Regions from separate parts of the Mesorhizobium sp. M8A.F.Ca.ET.181.01.1.1 genome, predicted to be linked through region 1. Evidence: riboswitches for the same ligand, from Rfam matches in the RefSeq annotation. Region 1 holds a riboswitch; the other holds the start of a gene.
What was found. A riboswitch is a leader RNA that binds a small molecule or an ion and turns the genes downstream of it on or off. The one in region 1 is predicted to bind cobalamin.
Positions count from the first base shown of each region.

Region 1 (4,184 bases):
CGTCCACGGTCGGCGCGGCAAAGCTTTCCTGATGGTACTTTGCCATGTCGAAGCCGGCGGCTTCGAGCATGCCGCGCACGGCGCGCATGAAGGGATCGGGCCCACAGCAGAAGATTTCGCGTTCGCGGAAATCGGGTGCCAGGAGCGGCAGCCGGATGGCGTCGATGCGGCCCATATGGCCGTACCAGCCCTCGCGGCTCGACCGCTCCTCGATCATGAAGCCGAGCGACAGGCCAGGCATGTGGCCCCCGAGCAGTTCGAGTTCCTTGCGGAAGATGATTTCTTCCGGGCGCCGCGCGCAGTTGACGAAACCGACATCGGTCCATGGCGCACAGTCGTTCAGCCAGCGCAGCATCGACATCATCGGCGTCACGCCGGAGCCGGCCGAGACGAACAGATATTTCGCCGCCGGATGGCTGTGCAGTGAAAAGTCGCCGCCCGGTCCATAGGCCTTGACGTGCGAGCCGGGCGCCAGGTGATCGAACATCCAGCGTGTGCCGATGCTGCCCGCCTGCGCCTTCACCGTCACCGCGATCGAGAACGGCCGCGACGGCGACGACGACAGCGTGTAGGTGCGCATCAGCGGCCCATCCGGCGTCGGCAGTTCCAGCGTCACGAACTGGCCCGGCTTGTAGCGGAACCAGGTCTGGTTGTCGGACCGGAAGGTGAAGGTCTTGACGTCGGGCGCCTCGTCGCTGACACCGGTCACTTCCAGCACCTGCAGCCTGTCGTTCCAGGGCGCCATCTGGTCGAGATGGCGATAGAGGCCAAGGTCGGTCATCGCATTCATCCCTGCATACCTTTCATTTTGCGGATGTCGTGATCCCAAAACCGCTGCACACTTTTGGGTGACATGCGCTAGGCGACGCTGCGCAGCGCCGGCCGCCCGCCTTCGGCCAGGCGCGGACCGATGAAGCGGGCATACCAGTCGACGAACTGGATGACGCCGCCTTCATGCAGCTCCGAATACGGGCCGGGTTCATAGGCCGGCGACAGGATACCGAAAGCGTTCTCCTCGACGATCCGGCGGTCCTGGTCGTTGGTCTCGGTCCAGACATGGGTGAGTTCGGCGAGATCGTAGTCGACACCCTCGACCGCGTCCTTGTGCACCAACCACTTCGTCGTCACTGCCGTTTCGGTGGCGCTGACCGGCAGCACGCGGAAGGTGACGGCATGATCAACGAGGATGTGGTTCCAGGTCGTCGGGTAGTGATAGTGCATCAGCGTGCCGATGCGGTCGGCCGAAACGCTGTCGGACAGGTCCTTCCTCACCGCCCGCTTGCCGGTCATCGTGTAGCTCTGGGCGTCGCGCAGCAGCGGCGCGCGGGTGGCGCGGTATTGCCCGGCCGGGTCGATGCGGAATTTGCTGGGCAGGCCAACAGCTTCGCACTTCGCCCAGTGCGCCAGCATCTCCGGATCGCTGTCGGCGCCTTGCACGCCGGTCACGGTCGGTGCTTCCGGGAAGGTCTTGCACAGTTCGGGATGATTGCCCGCGCAATGATAGCATTCGCGGTTGTTTTCCCAGACCAGCTTCCAATTGCCCTTCTCGATGATCGTGCTCTCGAAGGCGATCTTGGCCTCGCTCAGCCGGTGCGGCTTGAGATAGGGCTCGATCATCGCCCGCATCGGCGCGAAGTCGGCCGGCTCCTTGGCCAGGCAGATGAAGACATAGCCGGCGACGCTTTCGCAGGCGACCGGCTTCAGCCCGAACTGGCTCTTGTCGAACCCCTCGGCCATCTGGCGGGCGAACAGCAGGCGCCCGTCCAGCTCATAGGTCCACTGGTGATAGGGACAGACCAGTTTGGCGGCCATGCCCTTGTCGCTGTTGCAGACGCGGCTGCCGCGATGGCGGCAGGAATTGTGGAAGGCGTTGATCTTGCCCTGCTGATCGCGCACCAGCACGATAGGATAGTCGCCGATCTGCACGGTGATGAAGCTGCCCGGCTTGGGCAATTCGCAATCATGGCCGATGAACAGCCAGTCGCGATACCAGATCAGCTCCATGTCGAGCTTGAAGTAGTCCGGGTCGGTGTAAAAAGGCTGTTCCAGCGAAAAGCCTTGTCTGCGGCTGTTCAAGAGCCTCAGCATGTCGTTGCGCGCGTCCATGTCCTGTCCTCATTTTCAAGGACTGAACTGGTGGTGATTGAGGAAGGACTGGACGCAGATCGGCGCAAAGCCGGACAAACACCATCCGCCTCTTGACCGCCCACCGCGATCAGTCGAGTTCTAGCCATCTCGGGCTGGTTTCCGGGCTCTGGAGTCGTCCTTACGGACCATCGCGACACCTTCCCAGGCTTACGCCCAGTGGTCTCCCGTTGCGACTTGAACTCCACCACCGTTGCGGGGGCAGCGCCGGAATCTGACCGGCTTCCCAATTCTCCGCTCCGTCGTCACGCAGCGGCACCTGAGATGCCTGATCTAATCACGGCAGGGTTTGCGACATCGGCATGAAAGCGACATCGCATCCATGCGGCGCGACACGCATGCTGGAACGTCGTGACAGGGGTCGCATCATCAAATCGCCTTCTGTCGCCAGGCGCGCCGGCACCGTTTTTTCGACCCCTTTGCCGGGGGCGAAAAGGTTAACAGTTTCGAAAAGTGACTATTAGCAGATTCTAAAATCGAACCGAACGGTTCGTTTCTGTTGACGGTGCGTGCAGGACGGTGTGAACGCCGAGCCTCCGATACAGTTGGTGATCGGGGTGCCATTTTTAGCTAACTGATTGATATAACGACAGAAAATAACAGATGTGGAAATCACTGGCACAATTTCAAGTGGTAGAGTCATGGTCCACGCTGAACAACTTCGTGATTGGAAACAGCAGAGGTGCTCTCCCACATCGGGGCGGTCCGAACGACGCGATTTTAATCCCAAGACACGCCGCTAGACGGACGGAAAAATACTGGAGTACCCAAAATGAAAAAGATTGTTCTCACTGCCGCCGCCCTTCTGGCCATTTCCGGCAGCGCCTTCGCTGGTAGCGACCATTACGGTTCGAACGCCGCCACCCCCGCTGCCACTGTCGACAGCTCGTACACCGCTTCGACCAGCAAGTCGGAGCCGGCTGCTCAGACGCCTGCCCAGGGCGCCGACCACAATCTCTTCGGCAACAACTAACAGCCGATCCCCGGCTTGCGGCGGGGCGACCCTGCCGCGCGGGGTGGATGCCACAAATTCAGGAGTACCTAAAATGAACAAGATCCTCATTGCCGCCGCCGCCGTCCTGGCCCTCTCCGGCAGCGCCTTTGCCGGCAGCGACAACTACGGTTCGAGCGGTGCCAACCAGGCGGCTGTCACGTCGACCGACAACGCGAACACCGCATCGATCGGCAAGTCGGCTCCGGCCACCGAGGCGCCTGCCCGGCCGGGTAGCGATCGCAACCTCTTCGGCCGTTGACGCCTGTTGCGAGTGGCGGGCTCGCTCGCCACTCGTGGAATTCAAGACGTTAGGAGTATTGGAAATGAACAAGATCCTCATTGCTGCCGCCGCCGTTCTGGCCCTCTCCGGCAGCGCTTTCGCCGGCAGTGACAACTATGGCTCCAATGGCGCCAATCAGCCCACTGCATCGTCGACCGTCAATGTCGATACGTCGCATACGGGTTCGGTCCGCAACAGCGACTCACCCATCTACAAGCTGCTCAACTCGTCCGGCGACGTGCAGAAGTCCGCCCCTCACGGCGCAGACCGCAATCTCTTCGGCAACAACTAACCAGCCGTCGTGATGTATAAAAAGAGAGCGGCGGGCCAGCCCGCTGCTCTCTTTTTTTGTTGTCGAGACATGGCTGGCCTCAGGCGGCTTTTGCTTCCGCTTCGTGCAGCGCGAACGACCGTCCATCCGCATCGAAGATATGAAGGTCGCCGGCATTGGCGGTCAACTGCAGCGTCGAGCCGCGCTTGATCTCGACATTGCCCGGCAGCTTGGTCACCAGCGGCAGGTCGGCCCGGCCGATGTCGATATAGACCAACTGAACCTCGCCGAGTTGCTCGACATAATCGACCGTCCCCTCGAACAGATAGTCCGCACCACTGGCGATCGCGAGATCTTCCGGCCGCACGCCGAAGCTGACCGCCGCTCCCTTTGCCGAAGCAGGCGTCGCGATCGGCACCGTCGCCTTGCGGCCGCCGACATGGCTGATGATGGTCGGATTGCCCGTCTTGTCGACCGTGGCCGGCAGGATGTTC
Region 1 is NZ_SRTV01000006.1:393,073-397,256, forward strand. It holds gene EN824_RS23020 (hybrid-cluster NAD(P)-dependent oxidoreductase) at 1-781, opposite strand, end outside; gene EN824_RS23025 (aromatic ring-hydroxylating dioxygenase subunit alpha) at 859-2,106, opposite strand; cobalamin riboswitch at 2,221-2,423, opposite strand; gene EN824_RS23030 (DUF680 domain-containing protein) at 2,918-3,118, shown strand; gene EN824_RS23035 (DUF680 domain-containing protein) at 3,192-3,398, shown strand; gene EN824_RS23040 (DUF680 domain-containing protein) at 3,463-3,711, shown strand; gene ugpC (sn-glycerol-3-phosphate ABC transporter ATP-binding protein UgpC) at 3,791-4,184, opposite strand, start outside.

Region 2 (4,184 bases), on a different contig from region 1:
ATAGCGCCACCAGTCGTTGCCGCCGAGGATGCGCACCAGGATGACCTTGGCATGGCGGGCGACGCTGTCGATCCAGAGGTCGACGGACATGGGGTGGCGCAGATCGCGCAGTGCGGCCAGCCGCATGGAGGGCAAGCGATCGGCGTCCGCCTTCCATGCCGCCGCCAGTCCGGCGAGATCGCTGTCGGTGAACGACAAGGCCACGATATCCCCCGGCGTTTGCCTGAGGTCGACAGGCTCGGCGAGGTCGTCGAGCGAGGCGGAGGTCGTGGTGAGGATGTGCATCGCGGCCCGTGTCTGAAATCAGCCGGCGAGTATGCGTTCGATCGCCGGACGGTTCAGCCCCTTGAGGCCGATGACGACCAGGCGCGAGCGGCGGTCATCCTCGGCGGCCCAGGCGCGGTCATAGTAATGATTGACGCGCGGGCCGACGGCCTGCAGCAGGAGCCGCATCGGCTTGCCGCCGACCTCGACGAAGCCTTTCACACGCAGCACGTTTTCCTGTTCGGCGGCCGCGGCGACGCGCTTTGCCAACTCGTCCGGATTGGCGATCGAAGGAATGTCGACGATGAACGTGTCGAAGTCGTCATGCTCGTGGTCGAATGCGCCGTCATGATGGGACTTGCGGTTCTCGATGTCATCCTCGACGGCAAGACCAAGCCCGAGCAGCACCGAGGGATCGACCTTGCCATGCGACGTCGGCACGATCTTCACGGCGCGGGCGGAGTGTTCATTGACGATGGCGTTGGCGCGGGCCGAGCCGTCGGCGTCCATCAGGTCGCTCTTCGACAGGATGATCAGGTCGGCGCAGGCGATCTGGTCCTCGAACACTTCCTCGACCGGGTCGTCATGGTCGAGGCTCTCATCCCCGGCGCGCTGCGCCTGCAGGGCGTCCATGTCATTGGCGACGCGGCCTTCAGCCAACGCCGGGCCATCGACCACGGCGATGACGCCGTCGACGGTCACGCGGCTTTTCACCGTCGGCCACTGGAACGCCTGGACCAGAGGCTTGGGGAGAGCGAGACCGGAGGTTTCGATCAGGATATGGTCGACCTTCGGCGTCAGCGACAGGATCTGGTCGAGCGCCGGCACGAAATCGTCGGCGACGGTGCAGCAGATGCAGCCATTGGCCAGTTCGACGATGTTTTCCTCCGGGCAGGTGTCGATGCCGCAGCCCTTGAGGATTTCGCCGTCGATGCCGATATCGCCGAATTCGTTGACGATGATGGCAATCCGCTTGCCGCCGGCGTTTTCCAGGAGATGGCGGACCAGCGTCGTCTTGCCGGCCCCGAGGAAGCCGGTAACGACGGTGCAGGGAACGCGGGAGAGATTGCCGGCCGAATTTGGAGCGGTCATGTCAAGTCCTTCAGCATGTCGAGAGGAGGGATGCGGGCAACGAGGCCGCGCTTGAGGCTATCGGGGCGGCCGCGCCAGGGAATGAGGCCGTCGGTCGAGGTGGCGAAGAGTTTCGCGCCGGCGACGAGATCGGCGCCGCTGGTCGCGGTCAGGTCGCCGAACACATAGCTCCAGCAGCCGTCGCGCAGGATCGCGGCGCTGAGCCGGCGCTTGCAATTGCCGAGGCATTCGACCGTACGGATGCGGATTTTCTCGCTCGAGGCGGCTTGGCGCGTATCTTCAGCCAAAAGTTCGCCGGCCCGGGGATGGGCGTCGGAACCGGTCTCGTCGCGACAGGAGGCGCAGACGATGACAGTGATGCCGGCCAGGGAATCATCCTCGCCGGACGAAATGTCCGTTGTTTCAGCCGAGAAACTGCTGTCGCGATCCAAATCAGGCTCCTTGCCCGGAAAACCCGCCGGGCGATCGGATTCTTGCATTCCAGACGGCAGGTCTCCTGGCTCGCGGGTCATCGCCTTGGGTAGCCGCCTTCCCGGGACAATCCCAGTGGCTTTCGGCCTTGGCTCTTCGCTTACAGTTGCGGGGACAGCCGCGGATTTGGGCTTTTCGGCCCGCACCGCATTCCCTCTTGGCTCCTCCCTTTGCCGAGAGGAGACCGTCTGGATCGGATTTAGGCTCTTGCGGGCAGCGGTGTCAACGCGAGCTTACGACACCGCGATGTCGGACAGCGCCGGGCCGAGGTCGCCGGCAGGCGTCACTTCGATGCGTTCAAGCCCAAGCCAGCCCTGCATCTGCTTCAATTCCTCGAAAAGTTCAGCGGCGGTTTCAGGCGGCGCGCCGGGCTCGGCATAGGCGGCATGGACGCGCAGGACACTGGCCGGCCGGTCGGCTTTGAGGTCGACGCGCGCCACGATCCTGTCGCCAAGCAGGAAGGGCAGGACATAGTAGCCGTATTGGCGCTTCTCGGCCGGGGTGTAGATTTCGATGCGATAGTGAAAATCGAACAGCCGCTCCGAGCGCGAGCGCTCGAAGACGACGGGATCGAACGGCGCCAGCAGGGCGCGGGCCTCGATCTTGCGTGGCAAACGCGCATCCCTGTGAAGGTAAGCTGGCTTGTCCCACCCCTCGACACGGACCGGCAACAACTCGCCGAGTTCGACCAGTTCCTCGAGCCGGCCTTTCATGTCGGCGGGGGAGAGCCGGAAATAGTCGCGCAGGTCGCCTGATGTGGCGATGCCGTGGGCGCGGGCGGAAATGCGCAGCAATTCGCGATGTGCATCCTCGGCCGCCGGTACCGGCAGGTCGAGGATCGCTTGCGGCAGCACCCGCTCCGGCAGGTCATAGAAGCGCTCGAAACCGCGCCGGTGCGCCGTGGTGATGCGGCCGGCCCAGAACAGCCATTCGAAGGCGTGCTTGGCGTGGCTCCAACCCCACCAGCCGCCGGAGCCTTTCTGGCCTTCCAGCGCCGAAGCGGCGATCGGGCCACGATCGACGACCTGGCGGTAGATCTCTTCTATATAGGCAGCGTGCTCACGGCCCCATTTGGCCAGCCCCAGATACATTTCATCGCCTTGCTCGGCGCGCTGCATGCGCCAGCGCATCAGCGGGTACGTCTCGACCGGCAGGAATGAGGCCTCGTGTGCCCAATATTCGAACACCGTGCGCTTGCGCGTCACGGCGGCGTTGTCGAGCAAGGCGACGGGATAGGGACCCAGACGCGAATAGAGCGGCATATAGTGGGCACGCACCACCGCACTGACGGAATCGATCTGCAGCAGGCCGGTGCGGGACAGAACGCGGGCGAAATGGCGGCGGTCGGGCATGCCGGCGGGGCGGGGATCGAGAAATCCCTGAGCGGCGAGCGCGATGCGCCGGGCGGCGGCTAGCGAGATCTTTTCCTTCATGCAGGCGTCACTCTGAGGGTGCTTTGACAAAGATGTGATGGGTGATTCCAGCCCATGCTAGCAGGGTTTTGGCGGCAACCCTGTCAGGAGAGAAAAGTGGAGTAAAAAGAGAAGGAAATCAAACAGGAGCCTATGAGACCAGTTTCTCCCGGAATGCCGTCCAGCTCGTTGTTTTGAACAAGGTTTGACTTGCTTCGCTGGAAGTGCTGCGCTAACCCTCGCCGCGTTGCAGCATAGGCTCCTTAAAACGGTTCAGCGGTTAAACTGTCACGCTTCCGCATTAAGGTCCGGTGCTGTAATCAACGTGGATTGGCGCCAACGGAAAGCCGCTGCATGAACGCACTCCTCAGTTCGTACCTGCCCATCGTCCTGTTCATCGGCGTGGCGCTGGTGGTCGGCCTGGCGCTGCTGGTCGCACCGTTCCTGGTGGCCTACCGCAACCCCGATCCCGAAAAGCTGTCCGCCTACGAGTGCGGTTTCAACTCGTTCGACGATGCCCGCATGAAGTTCGACATTCGTTTCTACCTGGTGTCGATCCTGTTCATCATCTTCGACCTCGAAGTGGCCTTCCTGTTTCCCTGGGCAGTGTCCTTCTCGAAGATCGGCATGCTCGGCTTCTGGTCGATGATGGTGTTTTTGACGGTGCTGACCATCGGCTTTGCCTATGAATGGAAAAAAGGAGCGCTGGAATGGGATTGAACGACAGTTCAGGCACCCTCGTCGCGCCAAAGCCCAAGGGCATCATCGATCCCAACACCGGCAGGCCGGTGGGGGAGGACGATCCCTTCTTCCTCGAAATCAACAATGAGCTTGCAGACAAGGGTTTTCTGGTCACCTCGACCGAGGCGCTGATCACCTGGGCGCGCAGCGGCTCGCTGATGTTCATGACCTTCGGTTTGGCGTGCTGCGCGGTCGAGATGATCC
Region 2 is NZ_SRTV01000001.1:842,204-846,387, forward strand. It holds gene EN824_RS04170 (cobaltochelatase subunit CobN) at 1-285, opposite strand, end outside; gene cobW (cobalamin biosynthesis protein CobW) at 304-1,356, opposite strand; gene EN824_RS04180 (DUF1636 family protein) at 1,353-1,787, opposite strand; cobalamin riboswitch at 1,825-2,031, opposite strand; gene EN824_RS04185 (winged helix-turn-helix domain-containing protein) at 2,061-3,260, opposite strand; gene EN824_RS04190 (NADH-quinone oxidoreductase subunit A) at 3,594-3,959, shown strand; gene EN824_RS04195 (NADH-quinone oxidoreductase subunit B) at 3,950-4,184, shown strand, end outside.
Region 2: it holds a riboswitch for cobalamin, as region 1 does, so the genes downstream of both, EN824_RS04180 (DUF1636 family protein) here and EN824_RS23025 (aromatic ring-hydroxylating dioxygenase subunit alpha) in region 1, are expected to answer to the same signal.